DNA from 4 places in the Streptomyces sp. NPDC050617 genome. Region 2 is predicted to be linked to each of the others. Evidence: riboswitches for the same ligand, from Rfam matches in the RefSeq annotation. Region 2 holds a riboswitch; each other region holds the start of a gene.

The links. Region 2 has a riboswitch for cyclic di-AMP ahead of AB0I49_RS00365 (M23 family metallopeptidase). Riboswitches for the same ligand answer to the same signal wherever they lie in the genome.
Region 1: it holds a riboswitch for cyclic di-AMP, as region 2 does, so the genes downstream of both, AB0I49_RS10175 (NlpC/P60 family protein) here and AB0I49_RS00365 (M23 family metallopeptidase) in region 2, are expected to answer to the same signal.
Region 3: it holds a riboswitch for cyclic di-AMP, as region 2 does, so the genes downstream of both, AB0I49_RS34190 (transglycosylase family protein) here and AB0I49_RS00365 (M23 family metallopeptidase) in region 2, are expected to answer to the same signal.
Region 4: it holds a riboswitch for cyclic di-AMP, as region 2 does, so the genes downstream of both, AB0I49_RS20535 (C40 family peptidase) here and AB0I49_RS00365 (M23 family metallopeptidase) in region 2, are expected to answer to the same signal.

What each region holds. Positions count from the first base shown of each region.
Region 1 is NZ_JBFAIS010000005.1:354,093-357,390, reverse strand. Features, by position in the region: gene pcrA (DNA helicase PcrA) at 1-1,228, opposite strand, end outside; cyclic di-AMP (ydaO/yuaA leader) riboswitch at 1,564-1,729, shown strand; gene AB0I49_RS10175 (NlpC/P60 family protein) at 1,737-2,936, shown strand; gene AB0I49_RS10170 (hypothetical protein) at 2,977-3,298, opposite strand, start outside.
Region 2 is NZ_JBFAIS010000001.1:84,381-87,678, forward strand. Features, by position in the region: gene AB0I49_RS00360 (pitrilysin family protein) at 1-1,039, shown strand, start outside; cyclic di-AMP (ydaO/yuaA leader) riboswitch at 1,269-1,425, shown strand; gene AB0I49_RS00365 (M23 family metallopeptidase) at 1,439-2,245, shown strand; gene AB0I49_RS00370 (HPr family phosphocarrier protein) at 2,394-2,675, opposite strand; gene AB0I49_RS00375 (GNAT family N-acetyltransferase) at 2,918-3,298, shown strand, end outside.
Region 3 is NZ_JBFAIS010000038.1:17,757-21,054, reverse strand. Features, by position in the region: gene AB0I49_RS34195 (transglycosylase family protein) at 1-836, shown strand, start outside; cyclic di-AMP (ydaO/yuaA leader) riboswitch at 1,131-1,275, shown strand; gene AB0I49_RS34190 (transglycosylase family protein) at 1,278-1,994, shown strand; gene eno (phosphopyruvate hydratase) at 2,308-3,298, shown strand, end outside.
Region 4 is NZ_JBFAIS010000015.1:11,971-15,268, reverse strand. Features, by position in the region: gene AB0I49_RS20545 (ATP-dependent Clp protease proteolytic subunit) at 1-419, shown strand, start outside; gene AB0I49_RS20540 (hypothetical protein) at 426-734, shown strand; cyclic di-AMP (ydaO/yuaA leader) riboswitch at 1,013-1,222, shown strand; gene AB0I49_RS20535 (C40 family peptidase) at 1,226-1,696, shown strand; gene AB0I49_RS20530 (ATP-binding protein) at 1,990-2,421, opposite strand; gene AB0I49_RS20525 (helix-turn-helix transcriptional regulator) at 2,645-3,298, shown strand, end outside.

The DNA of each region.
Region 1 (3,298 bases), on a different contig from region 2:
GCGCCTCGTCGTGCTCCGTGTCGGCGACGTAGCCGGTGATGGTGGCCCCTGCCCCGGCCTCGGTCCACAGGTTCTTGGGGCGGCGGTTCTCGTTGCGCTCGATGACGGCGTTGGCGGCGCTGAGGATGGTCTGCGTGGAGCGGTAGTTCTGCTCCAGCAGGATCGTCGTCGCGTCCGGGTAGTCCTCCTCGAACTGGAGGATGTTGCGGATGGTCGCGCCCCGGAACGCGTAGATCGACTGGTCGGCGTCGCCCACGACGCACACCTCGGCGGCCGGGACCTCGTCCGTGCCGGGGCCCACCAGCTCGCGCACGAGGGTGTACTGCGCGTGGTTGGTGTCCTGGTACTCGTCCACCAGCACGTGCCGGAAGCGGCGCCGGTAGTGGTCCGCGACGTCCGGGAACGCCTGGAGCAGGTGGACCGTGGTCATGATGATGTCGTCGAAGTCGAGGGCGTTCGCCTCGCGCAGCCGCGCCTGGTACATCGCGTACGCCTCGGCGAGCGTCTTCTCGAAGCCGTCGGCCGCCTGGCCGGCGAACTCCTCCTCGTCGATCAGCTCGTTCTTCAGGTTCGAGATCTTGGCGCTGAAGGACTTGGGCGGGAAGCGCTTCGGATCGAGGTCCAGGTCCCGGCAGACCAGCGCCATCAGCCGCTTCGAGTCGGCGGCGTCGTAGATCGAGAAGGATGAGGTGAAGCCGAGCTTCTTCGACTCACGGCGCAGGATGCGCACACAGGCGCTGTGGAAGGTGAGCACCCACATCGCGTTGGCCCGGGGGCCGACGAGGTCGCCGACGCGCTCCTTCATCTCGCCCGCGGCCTTGTTGGTGAAGGTGATCGCCAGGATCTGGCCGGGGTGCACGCCGCGCGCGCCCAGCAGGTGCGCGATCCGGTGCGTCAGCACGCGCGTCTTGCCGGACCCGGCGCCGGCGACGATCAGCAGCGGCCCGCCGCTGTGCACCACCGCGGCGCGCTGCTCCTCGTTGAGCCCCTCCAGCAGCGCGGAGGGGTCGATGACGGGCCGCGGCGCACCGTCGCGGTAGTACGCGTCGCGCGCCCCGGAGCCGCCCTGCCCCGAGGCCCGGCCGGACCGCTGTACGGGCGCGTCGAAGGCGCCCCCGAAGAGATCGTCCGGCACCGGCTCCGGTGCGGCGTCCTCGGGCGGCGGCGGGGGCTCCTCGCCCGAAGGCTCGAGATCCGCCAGGAAGCTGTCGTCAAAGAGGCTGCTCATCGCCCACCGAGTCTAGGCCGCCCCACTGACACCCGGCTCCGGCTGTGGAAAGACGGGCGAAAAGTGGGGGGAAGCGCGGGCGGAAAGCGGGGGGGAAGTGGGGGTGGAAGTGCGCGCGGACGGTACGGGCGAGAGGCGGCGTCCAGGGGGCGGAAGCAGGCGGGGTCGGGCGGAAGCAGGCGGAATCGGGCAGGTCACGGCGCGGGAGGCGCAGTCCCGGAAGGTTCCGGCATATCGAACACCAGCCTTCACAGCGGCACCACGCGTTGGCTACGGTGCTCGCTCAGGCAGCCCGTCCCCCCGCCGACGTCCGTCTGCACGGGCCGCCGACGCCGAGTCCGGCCGCGCCGCGAGGCGCCCGGAGCCGGGGACCCACACGCACCACCGGGGTGAATCGGTCCGTACGCACGCACAGCGCGCCCGTACGGACTGTAGGGCACAAACCTTCCAAACCCGCCCGAACCCGACAGCTAACCCGGTAGGCGGTCCACGGAAGGAGTCGCCTCCCTTGGCGTCGCACCGCAAGCCCCGCAGGTCCGGGTACGGGCCGCTCGACACGCCCGCCCGCCGCCGCACCGCCGTCGGCCTCACGACCGCGGCCCTGGCCTCCGCCACGCTGCTCTCCCAGACCGCGCACGCCGCTCCCGGCCGCCCCACAGCCCCCCGAACCCCCAAAGCCTCTGTCGAGGACGTCCAGCGCCGTGTGGACGCCCTGTACCGGCAGGCGGGCACGGCCACGCAGGAGTACAACGCGGCCAAGGAGCGCACGGACGCGCAGAACGGAAAGGTCGACCGGCTCCTCGACGACGTGGCCCGGCGCACCGGGAAGCTCAACGACGCGCGGCGCGCGCTCGGGGCGTACGCCGCGGCGCAGTACCGCGACGGCGGCATGAGCCAGACCGCGAACCTGCTGTTCGCCTCCGACCCGCAGAGCTGGTTCGACCAGACGCATCTGATCGACCGGATGACCGGCCGGCAGGAGCAGGCCGTACGGGAGTTCCGTACGCAGCAGAAGGCGGCGGCCAGGGACCGGGGCGAGGCGGTACGGAACCTGGCCGCGCTCACCGATTCGCAAAAGCAGCTGAAGGCGAAGAAGGAGGCCGTCCAGGGCAAGCTCGGCGAGGCGCGGGAGCTGCTGTCGAAGCTGACGGTCCAGGAGAAGGCGCGGCTGGCCGCTATCGAGAGGAAGAAGGAGGCGGCGGCCAAGAAGAAGGCCGAGGAGCTGGCGAAACGCCAGGCCGAGAAGCGGCAGAAGGAAGAGGCCGCGGAGGGCGGCGGCAGCGGCAAGGGGCAGGGCAGCTCGGAAAAGGGCCACAAGGGGGGCGGCACCGATTCCAGGGCCCCCTCAGGGACGCACGCCGCCAAGGCCGACAAGGCGATCGCCTTTGCTCGCGCACAGATGGGCAAGCCGTATGTGTGGGGCGCCACCGGCCCCAATTCGTACGACTGCTCAGGGCTGACCCAGGCGGCGTGGAAGGCGGCCGGCGTCGATCTCCCGCGCACCACCTGGGATCAGGTCAAGACCGGTACGCGGGTCGCCACGGACGATCTCCAACCGGGTGACCTGGTCTTCTTCTACGACGACATCAGCCACGTCGGCATGTACATAGGCGACGGGAAGATGATCCACGCGCCGAAGCCGGGGGCGAACGTGCGGGTGGAGTCGATCTACTACATGCCGATCTACGGGAGCGTGCGCCCGGCGTAGCGGAGGTCGCTCACGCCCCCGGGCGCCGGCTCTCAGCCGCTTACGTCCACAGCAGCGCGATGAAGATGTTGGCGACGGTCAGCGCCCCCACGATGCCGAAGACGGGCGGCTCCACCTTCTCGTCGTCCCGCTTCACATAGACCAGGCCCAGGATCACGACCAGGAACGCCAGCTTGATTCCGATCTTGACGGTGTTGAGCGAGTAGTCCTGGGCCTGGTCGAGGCCGACCAGCGCGACGCCCGTCACCAGCATGGTCAGCGCGCCGTGCAGCATCGCCGGGACCATGCGCGCCTCGCCCTTGCCCATGGCCTTCATCTGGGTGAGAAAGCCGCCGAGCAGGGCCGCGATGCCGATGATGTGC
Region 2 (3,298 bases):
GGCGCTGGCCCTGCTCGCCGACGCGCTGCGGGCGCCGGCCTTCGCGGACAGCGAGATCGAGCGGCTCGTGGGCAACCGCCTCGACGAGATCCCGCACGAGCTGGCCAACCCGGCCCGGCGGGCCGCCATGGCGCTGTCCAAGCAGCTCTTCCCCGCGGGCGCCCGCATGTCGCGGCCCCGCCAGGGCACCGAGGACACCGTCCGGAACATCGACGCCGCGGCCGTACGGGCTTTCTACGAGGCGCACGTACGGCCCGCCACCGCGACCGCCGTGGTCGTCGGCGACTTCACCGGCGTCGACCTGGCCGAGGCCCTCGCGGACACGCTCGGCACGTGGACCGGCGGCACCGCCGAGCCGTATCCGGTCACGCCCATCACCGCCGACGACACCGGCCGGGTGGTGATCGTGGACCGCCCCGGCGCCGTGCAGACCCAGCTGCTCATCGGCCGGATCGGCCCCGACCGGCACGACCGCGTCTGGCCCGCCCAGGTCCTCGGCGCGTACTGCCTCGGCGGCACCCTCACCTCGCGCCTGGACCGCGTCCTGCGCGAGGAGAAGGGCTACACCTACGGTGTCCGCTCCTACGCCCAGGTGCTGCGCTCCTCGGAGCCCACGGCCCTCCAGGGGTCCACGGGCGCCTCGCTGCTGGCCATCAGCGGCTCGGTGGACACCGAGTCCACCGGACCGGCGCTCGCGGACCTGTGGACCGTGCTGCGGACGCTGGCCGCCGAGGGGCTGACGGACGCCGAGCGCGACGTCGCCGTGCAGAACCTCGTGGGCGTCGCCCCGCTGAAGTACGAGACGGCCGCCGCCGTCGCCGGGACGCTCGCCGACCAGGTCGAGCAGCACCTCCCGGACGACTTCCAGGCCCAGCTGTACGCGCGCCTCGCGGAGACCGGCACGGTGGAGGCCACCGCGGCCGCCGTCAGCGCCTTCCCGGCCGACCGGCTCGTCACGGTCCTCGTCGGCGACGCCGCGGAGATCCAGGGGCCCGTCAAGGCGCTCGGCATCGGAGAGGTGACGGTCGTCTCCGGCTGACCGCCGGGAAAAAGGACCGCGATAACGGCAGGACCCCCATAACGGGGTGAGTGGGGCGCGAGGGACCTTTGGGGCCTTCGCGCCCCGCTGTATGTCCGGTTTATCGGAGAGGTTGCCTTTCTGCTGTGTGGCCTAGGGCACAAAATCGCGGTTCTGTTTGCCGATTGAAAGAAGCGCCGAATAAGTTCGTGGCGGTTGTCCGTCAGATGTGAGTCGCATCCGCGGCCCCGGGCAACCATCGCCGAGTCCCCGAGATGGCGTGAGCCAGGGGAGCCGGGGACCCACACGTCCCTGGGGTGAATCGGACCCCTTCCCGGAGGGGCCCGTAGGAGACCTTCCTGCTCCGAACCCGTCAGCTAACCCGGTAGGCGAGAAGGAAGGAAAGGATCAGCCGTACCTATGGCGTTCACCCGTGCCACCGGGAAGCACCGTCGTCCGAGCCGCGCCGTGCGCGTCGGCGCCAACGCGGCGGGGGTCGCGACCCTGGCCGCGACCGGCGTCGTCGCCGGCCTCGCCTCCCCGGCCCTCGCGTCCGGCGGCGACCGCGCCCCGCAGGTCGAGGACACCGGCCTCACCCAGGCCGTCGTCATGAGCAACGACGTCGCCGACAGCATCGGCGCCCAGGCCGACACCCAGCAGCACGCGGCCGAGGCGGCCGCCGCCAAGGCGAAGGCCGAAGCCGAGGCCAAGGCGAAGGCCGCCGAGGCCAAGAAGCGCGCCGAGGAGGCCAAGCGGAAGGCCGACGCGGAGCGCGCCGCCAAGGCGAAGGCCGCCCGAGACGAGGAGCGCAGGCGGCTCAACGCCTTCGTCCTGCCGGTCGACGGCTCGTACGTCTCCACCGGCTACAAGGCGTCCAGCGGACTGTGGTCCTCCGGCAGCCACACCGGCGTCGACTTCCACGCCGGCCAGGGCTCCTCCGTGCACGCCGTGGGCGCGGGCACCGTCGTGGAGGCCGGCTGGGGCGGCGCGTACGGCAACAACATCGTCATCAAGATGAACGACGGCACGTACACGCAGTACGGGCACCTCTCCTCCATCGGCGTCTCCGTCGGCCAGACGGTCACTCCGGGGCAGCAGATAGCCCTCTCGGGCGCCACCGGCAACGTCACCGGCCCGCACCTGCACTTCGAGGCCCGTACGTCCCCCGAGTACGGCTCCGACATCGACCCCGTCGCGTACCTGCGCGCGCACGGCGTCAGCCTCTGAACCTCGCACAGAAGGCCCCGGCCCTCCCGGCCGGGGCCTTCTGCGTGCGCGAGTGCCGCCTGTACGCACGCAAAAGCCGCGGCGACCGTGAGAACAGTCACCGCGGCCCGTCGCCGCGCGCGGCCGTGCCGCGCCGGTGGAAACCGAATCAGACGGTCTCCGGGAGCTCCTCGAGGCCCTCGGCGACCAGCTTCGCGAGGCGGTCGAGCGCGGCCTCGGCGTCGTCGGCCTCGGAGGCGAGGACGATCTCCTCGCCGCCCTGGGCGCCCAGGCCCAGCACCGCCAGCATGGAGGCGGCGTTGACCGGGTTGCCGTCGGCCTTGGCGATCGTCACGGGGACGCCCGAGGCGGTCGCGGCTCGGACGAAGATCGACGCGGGGCGGGCGTGCAGCCCCTCGGCCCAGCCGACGGTGACGCGGCGCTCAACCATGGTGTTGCCCTTCAAGTCGTCATTGGTTGTCTAGACCAGTCTCTCACGGTGCCGCCGTCGCTCCTGCGGAGACGTCCGGCGCCGCGCCGCCCCCTGCTCCCTCCTCCATTGTGCCGCCCCGCCCGCCGTCACCCGCCTCCACCTGCCGTGCTCCCGCGCCCGCCGCGCCCCTCCCCACCCTGCCCCGACCCTCCGGTGTCCGCGAGCCGAGCTCTGTCGGCGCCCGGTCGTACGCTGGCCCCATGCACACGCCGTCGGAGCACGCCGCGTACCCGACCCACTGGGAAGCCGATGTCGTGCTGCGCGACGGCGGCACGGCTCAGATCCGGCCCATCACCGAAGCCGACGCGCAGCGCCTGACCAGCTTCTACGAGCAGGTCTCGGACGAGTCGAAGTACTACCGCTTCTTCGCCCCCTATCCGCGCCTGTCCGACCGCGACGTCCACCGCTTCACCCACCACGACTACGTGGACCGGGTCGGCCTCGCCGCCACGGTCGGCGACGAGTTCATCGCCACCGTCCGCTACGACCGCATCGACGCGCGCGGCATGGCCGCCACCGCCCCCGCCGACGAGGCGGAGGTGGCGTTCCTCGTCCAGGACGCGCACCAGGGCCGCGGCGTC
Region 3 (3,298 bases), on a different contig from region 2:
TAGCCGTGGCCCAGAAGATCCTGGACGACCAGGGCACCAAGCCCTGGTCGGGCTGCGCGGTCGCCTCCGGTCTCACGCGCGGCAGCGCGGCCCCCGGCGTCGACCCCGGCAGCTCCGAGGCGCCCTCCTCGAAGCCGTCCGCCGAGTCCTCCTCGAAGCCCTCCGCCCAGTCGCCCGCGCCGTCGCACAGCTCGGGGCCGTCGAAGGGCTCCTCGGGCGACGACCGTACGGACTCGGGCAAGACCCACTCCCCGAAGGGCGGGCCGAGCACGACGCCGAGCGGTACGGGCGGTCCGGGCAGCCCGGGTGATTCGAGTGATCCGGGTAAGAAGGGGACCGGTGAGGCGGACGCCGGTAAGAAGGGGTCCGGTTCGGCCGAGAGCCCCGAGCCCGGCGGCAAGCCCTCCCAGACGCCCTCCAGCACCCCTTCCACGCCCCCTGGGACCTCCGCCGACCCCACCACCCCCGCGACCGGGGCCACGGGCACACCGACGTCCGGCGAGGGCCGGCACCGCGGCGGTTCCGATGAGGGGGAGAAGGGGAGCGCGGGGAGCAAGGGGAGCGACGGCGCCGAAGGCCCCGCGCGGGACGACGGCGGGCGGAGCGGCGGCCGGCATGCCTCGCGCGGCGGGGAATCGCGCGGCGGGCACGCGTCCCGTACGCCCCAACAGGCCCCCCGTGACTACACGGTGCAGTCGGGAGACAGCCTGTCCGTGATCGCGGAGGAGCACTCCGTCTCCGGCGGCTGGAACACCCTCTACGAACGCAACCACAGCACCGTGGGAAGCGACCCCGATCTCATTTTCCCTGGTCAAAAGCTTGATCTCGGGACGTGAGTCCGACGGTACGGGCGGTATGTCCGTTCCGGCGGAAAGTGAGACATGGGTCTCGTTGACAGTCCCGGGTTCCCCGCCTGTCCGATCTTTCCCTACCGTCTCTCACCTGCGGAAATGCGCTGTTTCTGTGGGTAAGTAGAGGCAACTGCCGTCAGGGAGGGGGGTTTGAACCCTCCTGGGCAGTGTGTTTAACGTCGTCACCGCTCGCCACCGTGAGCACCACGATCGCCACGCCGAATCCTGCCGGCGGTCGCTGGATTCGTCGCGAAAGCGCCGTAGGCAGGAGCGGGGGAACCAGGTAGGCCGCCGGAACGGCCCGTCGACACCGACGGGGACCGGGACGGCTAGGGGTGAAGCCCCGTGTGCTCCGGCACACGAGGCCGGGCAGCTCACAGCCCGAACCCGACAGCTCACCTCGTAGGCGTCGGTGAGGAAACCAACATGCTTATCTCCAAGGGCAAGCACCGCCGTCCGTCCAAGGCCGTCCGTGTCGCCACGCTCGCCGGCGTCGCCGGTGCCGCTGTCGCCGTCCCGCTGATGGGCGCCACCTCGGCCTCCGCCGCCTCCGTCTCCACCTGGGACAAGGTCGCGCAGTGCGAGTCCGGTGGTAACTGGTCGATCAACACCGGCAACGGCTACTACGGCGGCCTGCAGTTCAACCAGTCCAGCTGGGCCGCCGCGGGTGGCACCCAGTACGCCCCGCGCGCCGACCAGGCCACCAAGGGCCAGCAGATCGCCACCGCCGAGAAGCTGCTCGCCATGCAGGGCCCGGGCGCCTGGTCCTGCGCCGGCGCCGGCAACCTGACCTCCGGCGGCCCCGCCGCCGGCGTCGACACCGGCTCCAGCAGCCGCGGCACGCAGCACGCGGACCGCAGCCAGCGCCAGGCCGCGCCGAAGCAGCAGGCCCCCAAGCACTACGCGCCGAAGCAGCAGGCTCCGAAGCAGCAGGCCCCCAAGCAGGCCGCGCCGAAGCCCGTCGCGCCGAAGTCCATCCAGAAGGGCGACGGCGAGTACAAGGTCAAGTCCGGCGACACCCTCGGCAAGATCGCCAAGGAGCACGGCGTCAAGGGCGGCTGGCAGAAGCTGTACAACCTGAACAAGGGCATCGTCTCCGACGCCAACCTGATCTACCCGGGTCAGCAGCTCCACCTGAGCTGATCCGTTCCCTGGGGGCGGCTTCACCGCCGCCCCCGTCTCTCCGCTCATGAGAGACCGCCCCGCTCCGGCGCGCCATCCCCCCCCCCGATCGCGCCGTAGCGGGGCACTCGCATATCCGGGGCCCGTCGCCGGTCCTTCGGACCTGTCCGGTTCCCGCCCCATTCCCCCTTCGGCGAACAACGCCGTCATTCATCCTCTGATCTGGCTCTTCGGCCCATTTTTCCGCTCACGGTCCGGGCTGCGCGCGGGCGGACGTCCCCCGGCCCGTTAGGCTCGGGGTGCAGAAACCAGTCACCCCATGAAGGAGACACTCGTGCCGTCCATCGACGTCGTCGTAGCTCGCGAGATCCTCGACTCGCGAGGCAACCCCACGGTCGAGGTCGAGGTCGGCCTCGACGACGGCTCCACGGGCCGTGCCGCCGTGCCGTCCGGCGCCTCCACCGGTGCCTTCGAGGCGCTGGAGCTGCGTGACGGCGACCGCAACCGCTACCAGGGCAAGGGCGTCGAGAAGGCCGTCCTCGCCGTCATCGAGCAGATCGGCCCGGAGCTCGTCGGCTACGACGCCACCGAGCAGCGCCTGATCGACCAGGCGATGTTCGACCTGGACGCCACCGCGGACAAGTCCTCGCTCGGCGCCAACGCCATCCTCGGCGTCTCCCTCGCCGTCGCGCACGCCGCCTCCGAGGCGTCCGACCTGCCGCTCTTCCGCTACCTCGGCGGCCCGAACGCGCACCTGCTGCCGGTGCCGATGATGAACATCCTCAACGGCGGCTCGCACGCCGACTCCAACGTGGACATCCAGGAGTTCATGATCGCGCCGATCGGCGCGGAGTCCTTCTCCGAGGCGCTGCGCTGGGGCGCCGAGGTCTACCACACGCTCAAGAGCGTGCTGAAGGAGCGCGGCCTGTCCACCGGCCTCGGCGACGAGGGCGGCTTCGCCCCGAACCTGGGCTCGAACCGCGAGGCGCTCGACCTCATCATCGAGGCCATCAAGCAGGCCGGTTACGCGCCCGGCCAGGACATCGCGCTGGCGCTCGACGTCGCCGCCTCCGAGTTCTACAAGGACGGCGTCTACGCCTTCGAGGGCCAGGAGCGCTCCGCCGCGCAGATGACGGAGTACTACGAGGAGCTCGTCGCCTCCTACCCGCTGGTCTCCATCGAGGACCCGCTGTACGAGGACGACTGGGCGGGCTGGAAGGTCCTCACCGACAAGCTGGGCGAGAAGGTCCAGATCGTCGGCGACGACCTGTTCGTCACCAACCCGGAGCGGCTCGGCCGCGGCATCGAGGAGGGCGCCGCCAACG
Region 4 (3,298 bases), on a different contig from region 2:
CCGCCATGACCTCCATCTACGACACGATGCGCTACGTGTCGTGCGACATCGAGACGGGCTGCCTGGGCCAGGCGGCGTCCAGCGCCGCCGTACTGCTGGCCGCGGGCACCCCCGGCAAGCGGTTCGCGCTGCCGAACGCGCGCGTCCTGATCCACCAGCCGTTCTTCAGCGAGCCGATCCAGGGGCAGACCTCGGACCTCCAGATCCACGCCAGGGAACTGCTGCGCACGCGCGAGCAGCTGGAGGAGATGCTCGTACGGCACACCGGGCAGAGCGCCGGGCGCGTCAGCTCGGACATCGAGCGCGACAAGGTCTTCGACGCCGCGGGCGCCGTGGCGTACGGGCTGGTGGACCACCTGGTCAGCAGCCGCAAGGCCAACGGCGCCGCGCCGGGCGCCGGCTCGCCCGGCGCCCGGTGAGCTCCGGTGCTGCCGCCCGAACTGCCGCCGCTGCCGCCGCTCACGCGCGCGGAGAGCGAGCTCGTCGACCGCTATCTGGAGGCGGTCGACCTGCTGGGCCGCGTCAACCCGGCGCGCGGCCACGACACTTACGCCGCGCTGCGGGCGGCTCAGGCGCTGGCCGCCAAGGCCGCGGGGCTGCGCGACGCGCTGGCCGTGATGCACGAGCGCGGCGAGAGCGAGCTGCACGCGCCCACGCTGGAACGTGCCATGCGGGTACTGGACGGGGAGCGGCGGACGGGCCGGGTGACGATGCCATCGGGTCCGGTGAGTTGACCCGCAGGTAGCTCAATGCCCATCCCCCGATAGGCGTATACGGGCCTGGACGATTCGCAGTGATCAACTTGCGCGATGCGCGCGGGTACTGGTCGGGCGGCGATACCGCACCGCTGGTGCGGGGCTGCGTACGGTTCGGGACGCGGAACGAAATCTCCGCGCGTCCACCCGAACAGGTCAGTCGTGACCAGCCTCACATAAGGCGATTTCGGCTCGGAATTCGTACCAGGGATGCGTCAAGATCCCTGAGACGACAAGCCCCCGCCTCCGCGGGGCGGTCCGGGCGGACGCCGAGTCCTGCCGCCGTGCCGGGCGTCTGGTCGACAAGAGTGCATCGGCAGGAGTGGAGGACCCGAGCACGGCGGGGGCCGCCTGATCGACGAAGTGCGACAGGCGGTCCCCTCGGGGTGAAGCCGCGGACGCGGCCGGGCAACTTCGCCAGCCCGAACCCGACAGGTCATCCTTCACAGGCGGTTGACGAAGGGTCGCGCATGACAGCGCACACACGCCCCCGACTGCTGTCCAGGACCGGCGCCGCCTCCGTACTCACCCTGGCCGCCTTCGGCGCCGCCGCTCTCCTGCCGAGCGGCGCCCCCGAGGCCGAGGCCGCCACGGCGTCCACCAAGGCGCTGCGCGTAGCGGCGTCGAAGAAGGGCTCCCCTTACCGCTACGGGGCGTCCGGCCCCTACCGCTTCGACTGCTCGGGCCTGACCCTCTACTCCTTCAAGCGCGCCGGCAAGCGGCTGCCGCGCACGGCCGCCGCGCAGTACAACCGCGCCCGGCATGTCTCGGCTTCCTCCCGCAAGGGCGGCGACCTGGTCTTCTTCCACTCCCGCGGCGGCGTCTACCACGTGGGCATCTACGCCGGCAGGGGCCGGATCTGGCACGCTCCGAAGAGCGGGACGGTGGTGCGCCTGGAGAAGATCTGGTCGCGGAGCGTCAGTTACGGGCGCGTGGGCTGACGGGCCGCCGGGCACCCGGCGATGTCAGTGACCGAGGGTAGTTCGAGCGCGCCAGGACAGCGCCCGTACGTCCCTTGAGGAGTCACATGCCGTTTCCCGGTCCGAGGGTGGGATGACCCCGCTCGCCTCGTTGCTCACCGACCTGGCGAAGGGGGTCTTCCCGCCCTGCACCACCACCGCGACGCCGTCCGGGCGTGGACGCACCCCGGCAGCACGGCCCCGGCCGACGCCTCGCGACGGCGGTCCGCCATCAGGTCCCGGCCGGCGGGCCCCGGGGCGGTCGTCCGGCCAGGTCACAGAGCCCGTGGGCTCGTCCAGGGCAGGGTGATCCATACGGTCTTGCCGCCGTCGGGGGCGGGGGTGATGGTGAGGGTGCCGCCGAGTTCCTTGGTGAGGGTGCGGACGATGACCATGCCGCGGCCGTTGTCCTGCTGGACGGCGGCGGGGAGCCGCCTGGGGCGGCCCGGATGGCTGTCGGCGACGCCGATGCGCAGCAGTTCGCCCCGGTCGAGCTGGACGACCACGGTGAAGACGGGCGACCGCCCCCACGTGTGCTGGACCACGTTGGTGGCGAGCTCGGAGACGATCAGCCGGACGATGCCGCCCGCCTCGGTCCGCTCCGGCAGGCCCCATTCGGCGAGCACGTTCGTGACGTGGCTCCGGGCCGCGGAGACCGAGGCGGGCACGGTCGGCAGAGAGACGGATGCTTCCTGCAGGTCTGCCATGGCGGCGTTGTTCCTTTCCCACCCGGCCGGTTTCCGGGGCGTTGCGCGGTGAAGTGTGAGTGCCCCGGACGGCTCTCCGCGACAGATTGCCATCGATGGTGTCGCCCCCGCGGCAATCCAGCCGGATGTGCATATATCTGTCGCTCAAAGCGGTGAACTCTGCGACGGGAGACCGTATTTGCGCGGCACACTGGCGCATTGACACCGAGTGAAAGGAGTCATCATGGGGAACGGTCCTGCGGTGCGCCGCCGCAAACTCGGCGCGGAACTGCGGCGACAGCGCGAGACGGCCGGGCTCACGAGCCGTCAGGCAGCGGCGGCGGTGGGCTGGCACCAGTCGAAAGTCAGCCGTATCGAGACCGGTCGCAGTGGCGTGAAACCCGCCGACGTGGTGCGACTCCTGGACGCGTACGAGGTGGTGGACGCCGAACGGCGCGCCCTGCTGACGGCACTGTGCAGCCCCGGCCCCGCGGACCGGAACGGGGCGCGGAACACCTGGTGGTACGCGTACGGCGACCTGCTGCCCGCCGAGTACCGGGACTTCATCTCGCTGGAGACCGCGGCCTCACAGGCCCGCACGCTGGAGACGACCGTGGTGCCGGGGCTGCTCCAGACGCCCGAGTACGCGCGCGCGGTCACCCGGGCGGCGCTGGGCGACCCGCCCGACGAGCAGGTCGAGGAGTTGGTGGCGGTGCGGATGACCCGGCAGGCGGTGCTCCGGGGGGCGTCGCCGACGCGGCTGTGCGCGGTCCTCGACGAGGCCGTGCTGCGGCGCGCGGTGGGAGGCCCGGGGGTCATGACAGGGCAGTTGCGAAAGCTGCTGGAGTTCGGCGCGCTGCCCAATGTGAGCCTTCACGTGCTGCCGTTTACCCATGGC